Regions from separate parts of the Paenibacillus sp. Dod16 genome, predicted to be linked through region 1. Evidence: predicted binding sites of a transcription regulator. Region 1 holds the regulator's gene; the other holds the start of a gene.

Region 1 (3,171 bases):
GACGGTTGATTTTGCCGCAGCTGCGGCGATGCTTGCCCATACCGTAACAGGGGATACGCCGACGGCGAACGAACGCGAAGTGCTTCAGGCAATGAGCCATCATATGTCTGACGTGGAAAGGTAGGAGAATCATGTCGATCACGCGGAAGAACGGTCCGTTATACTTGCAAATCAAGAAGATCATAAAAGATCGGATTCTGCATGGGGAATATCCACTTGGCTCCCATATTCCTTCCGAGCCGCAGCTGGAGCAGGAATTTAACGTTAGCAAAATGACGGTCCGCAATGCGATCCAGGAGTTGTATCAGGAAGGATATGTAGAGAAGCGGAGCGGGGTAGGAACGATTGTGACCCGGAATACTTCCTTCTCCAAGCTTTCCAAAGGCAAGCTGTTTACCGAGATTCTGGTCGAAGAAGGACACCAGATTCGGAAGCGTCACCTGAAGACGGAATGGGTGCTTAATGAGCCGGATAGCGAACTGTTCTTAAAATTCGGGGAGCGGTGCCTGCTTATTGAACGATTGTATTTACTGGACGGGAGTCCTTTTATTTACTACACTCACTACGTGTCATCCCAAGTGGATATGGGTGAAGAGTTCGGTTCCACCGAACTACCGTCTCTCTATGACCGCATCGAGGAAAGTCAAATTACGCTTGAGAATTTTCGCGACCGTTTCCTGGCAACCGTGGCAAATGAAGAGACTGCCTCATTGCTTGAAGTAAGTGTAGGCTCTCCGTTACTGAAGCGGCTCAGAACCTCTTATGACGGGACTGGGAGCATCATTGAATACAGCATCGGTTATTACAATACGGAGCTGCAGCACTACTTGATCAGTTATGACGCTTAAAGCTTGACACGATATAGGATTATGATATGGAGAAGTGGCCTTGTAACCGGTTTTCACCGGTAGAGAGGCTGCTTCTTTTTTGTTGCCCTTTGTATGAATTGTTCTTGAAGAAGAGGCTATAAGCGATCAAAGAACTGGGTACAATAAGAATAAAGGCAAAGCGCGATAAATTGAGAAGTACCTCTTGGCAAAATGAAAAAATGTGCTATAATGAGATCAAAGTCAAAGAAAGTCAAAGTCAACGAGAGGGTTCGCTGGTTTTGATTATGGTTAAAAACGTATAAGCAAGGCTCTGTGCGGACGTGTAAGATCACTATCCGTCTTAACGTTTCAAACAGTGGAGGATGAACAGACCAATGCGTAATATCTCTGATATTATCGAACAATACCTGAAGAGCATACTGCAGGAAAGTCCGGAGGGTACCGTTGAAATTCAACGCAACGATCTGGCGGAGCAATTTTCTTGCGTTCCTTCCCAGATTAACTACGTGATCAGTACACGGTTCACGCTGGAGAAGGGCTTTCTTGTCGAGAGCAAGCGCGGCGGGGGCGGGTACATACGCATCCAACGTATCGAGCTTCCCCAGCATACTGCACTCCAGCAGCATCTTCATCATACCATTGGCAGCATGATTGACCAGACGGTGGCTGAAGGATTGATTTACCAGCTGGAGGAGTCCCGTTTTTTAACGAAGCGGGAGGCCAGCCTGATGCGGGCCGCCATTTCAAGGGAGTGCCTGAATGTGAAGCTTCCTTATCGGGATGAGCTGCGTGCAAGGATTATGAAGGCGATGCTTATTTCTTTATTAGGTAAGTGAGTCTGTGTAAGGGGGCATCGGATTATGATATGCCAAGAATGCGGTAAACGGCCGGCGACACTTCATTTCACCAAAATTGTGAACGGGGAGAAAACGGAGTTTCATTTTTGTGAAACCTGTGCCCGCGAAAAAGGGGAATTGATCCCCGGCACGTCGAATGGTTTTTCTATACACAGTTTGCTGTCAGGTCTTCTGGATCTGGATCCTTCAGGCAAGGGCCAGAGCCCCGGCGCAAAAATGGCCCAGACGCTGCAGTGCGAAGAATGCGGTATGACGTATTCCCAGTTCAGCAAGCTTGGCCGGTTCGGCTGCAGCTCGTGTTATAAATATTTCTCGGATCGATTGGATCCATTGTTTAAGCGAGTCCATGGGGGAACATCCCATGTCGGCAAAGTGCCGAAGCGTACGGGTGGCCGGATTCAGATCAAACGCCAGATCGATGAGCTTAAGAAGGAGCTTCAAATTCGGATCGTGCAGGAGGAGTTTGAAACGGCTGCCGAGATCCGGGACCAAATCCGTGAGCTGGAGCGAAATATGGCTCAGGGATAAGATTGTAAGATTTTGCACTTTAGTAGGAGGAATGCGTGATGTCTAATCTCCGGTTTACCGATTCGGCGCTAAGCGAGTGGATGCGCGGGAACGGTCAGGATTCCGACATTGTCATCAGCACCCGTGTCAGGGTGGCGCGCAATCTGCAGCATCTTCCTTTCCCGCTGCTGGCAACGGATCAGCAGTCAGGAGAAGTGCTAGAGCGCCTGACGAATGTGCTGAAGAATAAGGACGATTTGCAGGATTTCGGGGATTTACATGTAATTAAATTAAGTGAGATTGATGAGCTGGATAAGAAGGTTCTTGTTGAGAAGCATCTGATCAGTCCCAATCTGGCGAATGAATCCCGAAACGGTGCAGTCATCCTTACAGAAGATGAATCCGTCAGCATTATGATCAATGAAGAGGATCACCTGCGCATACAGTGCTTATATCCCGGATTTCAGGTTCGTGAAGCATGGGCACGTGCGACGGCGTTGGATGATGTTTTTGAATCCGAGATCGATTATGCATTTGATGATAAGCGAGGTTATCTTACCAGCTGTCCGACCAATGTTGGAACCGGCCTTCGCGCATCGGTCATGATGCATCTGCCCGCTCTGGTTATGACACAGCAGATTAACCGGATTCTCTCGGCTGTATCGCAGGTAGGCTTGACTGTAAGAGGGATTTACGGCGAAGGCAGCGAAGCTTTAGGCAACCTGTTTCAAATCTCGAATCAGATTACGCTCGGTCAAACCGAGTCGGAGATCATTGAGAATCTGCACAGCGTCGCCCTGCAAATCATCGAGCATGAGAAGAATGCCAGAGCCCGGCTCTTGGGTGAATCCAAGCTCCGGATTACGGATCGGGTTATGCGCTCCTATGGCATACTGTCCTATGCGGCGGTGATGGATTCCAAGGAAGCGGCCCAGCGTTTGTCCGATGTTCGGCTTGGTGTGGATCTCGGCCTCCTG
Region 2 (3,171 bases), on a different contig from region 1:
GAACCCTTCCTTGAAAACACTCAGCATGACGCAGAAGAAACAGAACGAAATTACGATCAAATCGGCTACGCTGAAGAAAAAGATACAGGGCGTGGATGCCGTTGTGAACTATCCTGTAATCAGTGGACTCGCAAATGCGGAGGCGCAAGCCGAGATCAATAAAGTACTGAAAGAAAATGCGTCCGGCGTAATCACCAGTGCCGAAGGGGGGAATGCTGAGGAATTCCCGCCATCGGAATCCAGTTTCCCTTACGAATTCAGTGGGGACTTCGTGGTCCATTATAACCAGAATGATATCCTGAGCATCACGGCATACGATTATTCCTACACGGGTGGCGCTCATGGCATGACCTTCCGTAAAAGCTTCACGTTCTCCTTGAAGGATGGCAAGCAAATGCAGCTGGGCGATTTCATCAACATGCAGGGCAAGAACAAACAGAAGCTGAACAACCTTGTGCTGAACAAGCTGAAGAAAGAGGGGGGCTACCTCGGCGGATTTGAAGGCGTGCCTGCCGATGCGGACTTCTACGTGAAGGATAATGCTGCGGTGCTGTACTTCCAACTTTATGAGTACACCGCATATGCTTATGGATTTCCGGAGTTTGAGCTGAAGCTGAAAGAGTGGAAGTAAGAGTATACGGTAGCGGTTTGTGTAACTACAATCAATTATTTTCATACTATAGCTTGTCTAGAAACATGATGTTGTCCTGATGTAACACTGTACTGGAACGAGTTACGAAAATCCCTTGATCATGGAACGTGGAGAGTGTATTCTCCTTTCCTGCGGTCAGGGGGTTTTTCGTTTACCTAGAGGCTTGCCTGGATGATAACTTGCATGTCTTGTACATCTTGCACACTGCTTCTGCTCACTGTGCACGCGTGGTCGGTGGCAAGCAAGTCGTTCGTTGAAATGGCCACCCTGCACGGGTCTTCTTTTATTTTCCCTCCCCTCAAGTTTAGGCAGGCCTTTTAGGAGGGGGATGCTCTTGAGCTAGTCTTTAAGTTTTTATAGATAAGGTCAGGTCGTACCAAAGTGAGAGTATCCTCGGAGGAGCATAGCGTTCGCCTTTGAACTCGGGAAACCTCAGTTAACCATATTCATTCCAGTTTCCCGAGTTCAACAGCGACCGGAGGGGATACTCTCACTACCCTAAATCAAAGTTTTCTAAGAATTCCACTTCGGAGGATAAGAAAGGGCAGGCACCGGATAACGGCGCCTGCCCTTTACTTCATTTCTTTTATAAGCCTTGCGGTGGTGTATTCTCTAATACTTGATCAATCAGACCGTATTCTTTGGCTTCGTCAGCCGTCATGAAGTAGTCACGATCAGTATCCTTCTCAATGCGCTCCAACGGTTGGCCAGTGCGATCGGACAGGATGCGGTTCAGCTTGTCGCGCATTTTGAGGATGCGGCGAGCACGGATCTCAATATCCGTGGCTTGACCTTGTGCGCCGCCGAGCGGCTGGTGAATCATGATCTCGCTGTTAGGCAGACCGTAACGTTTGCCTTTAGCGCCAGCGTTGAGCAGGAATGCGCCCATGGAAGCAGCCATGCCGACACAGATCGTCGAAACGTCCGGCTTAATGAACTGCATCGTATCGAATATCGCCATACCTGCGGTAATGGAACCGCCAGGACTGTTGATGTAAAGATGAATATCCTTCTCAGGATCCTCAGCCGACAAGAACAGCATTTGGGCAATGATGGAATTGGCGACCACGTCATTTACGTCGGAGCCGAGGAAGATAATGCGGTCTTTCAGCAATCTGGAATAGATGTCGTACGCCCGCTCACCGCGGTTGCTTTGTTCAACGACCATAGGTATAAAACTCACGTGGAAAACCTCCTCTTAAGTACCTCATATAAATACTGTTACCGTATTACCCACATGATAAACAATTTAAATCAAAAAGTCAAAGATAGTCAAACTATTGGGTAAAAAAAAGAGCCGTCATGGGCGCTTTAGGGTAATCAGTATAGAGAATAAAAGTTATAATGGCGCGCCCGCGAGGAATCGAACCTCGATCTCAGGCTCCGGAGGCCTACGTCATATCCATTGGACCACGGGCGCAAAAAAAATTAGCAACGAAGTTGATTATACCGCATCTATTTAAAAAATACAATAGCAGACAAAACTTTGTTCCTATTATATAGACGAGCCAGTACTTGGCCATAATGTATAAGAATGCCCGGGGCAGAGAAATATACTTTCGGACACTTGCAACCGGCATAATTATTGGTTAGAATAAAGGTGGGACTTAAAAAGTTTAACTGGGACATTTTACGACCAGGTAGAGGAGAGCCGAGACGAAGTTTGCAGGAGTGGAATGCATGCGTAACCTATTAGAAATACAAGAGCAGCTTCTGCCGGATCTGATGGACACTCTTAAACGAAGGTATACCATCCTTCATCAGATCAAGTTGTCCGGAATTGTTGGCCGAAGAACATTGGCTTCATCACTCTCGATGACCGAGCGTGTTCTCAGAGCAGAGACTGATCTTCTGAAAGCGCAGGGGCTGATCGAGATTGAAACGCTTGGCATGCGCATCAGCAGCTCAGGGATATGCTTGCTGGAGGAGCTGGAGCCGGTCATGAATGAGTTGTTCGGACTGGTTGAACTGGAAGAGAAGATTCGTCAGGCTTACGGGCTTCGTAAAGTGGTCATTATTCCCGGTGACAGCGAGTCATCTCCGGAAGTCAAACGTGAGCTTGGCCGGGCCGGAGCAAGAACGCTGCTAAGCTTTGTCCAAGATGGAGATACGATTGCCGTAACCGGCGGCTCCACGCTCGCCGAAGTGGCCGAGCAGATGTCCTCTTTGCCAGGCGGCGAACCGCTGACAAGCACTTGGTTTGTGCCGGCGCGGGGCGGTCTTGGGGAGAGCATGGAGATTCAAGCGAACACCATTGCTTCCAAGATGGCAAAGCGCGTTGGGGCTGAGTACCGATTGCTTCACGTACCGGATCTGCTAAGCGAGGATGCCTATCAGTCACTGGTGCAGGATCAGCATATCCAGGAGATCGTGGATGTGATCAGGCGCTGCCGAGTCATTATTCACGGCATCGGAGATGCCATGGAGATGGCAAGAAGGCGCAAGCTGGATGAAAACTCTATTCAGAACTTGCAGGCAGATGGCGCGATTGCGGAATCCTTCGGCTACTACTTCAGTGA

What was found. Region 1 encodes CtsR, which represses protease genes until heat stress. Its sites were predicted from a motif close to ATGGTCAATAAAGGTCAAACA; they were not measured.
Region 2: a site for CtsR is predicted at 1,911-1,931, ahead of clpP (ATP-dependent Clp endopeptidase proteolytic subunit ClpP). Genes of this name have one in related genera too.

The regions. Positions count from the first base shown of each region.
Region 1 is NZ_JBNDYG010000031.1:8,132-11,302, forward strand. Features, by position in the region: gene ACPV3A_RS21615 (sugar kinase) at 1-124, shown strand, start outside; gene ACPV3A_RS21620 (GntR family transcriptional regulator) at 132-848, shown strand; gene ACPV3A_RS21625 (CtsR family transcriptional regulator) at 1,205-1,666, shown strand; gene ACPV3A_RS21630 (UvrB/UvrC motif-containing protein) at 1,691-2,215, shown strand; gene ACPV3A_RS21635 (protein arginine kinase) at 2,254-3,171, shown strand, end outside.
Region 2 is NZ_JBNDYG010000023.1:25,527-28,697, forward strand. Features, by position in the region: gene ACPV3A_RS17260 (PdaC/SigV domain-containing protein) at 1-631, shown strand, start outside; gene clpP (ATP-dependent Clp endopeptidase proteolytic subunit ClpP) at 1,239-1,835, opposite strand; tRNA gene ACPV3A_RS17270 (tRNA-Arg) at 1,998-2,072, opposite strand; gene ACPV3A_RS17275 (sugar-binding transcriptional regulator) at 2,333-3,171, shown strand, end outside.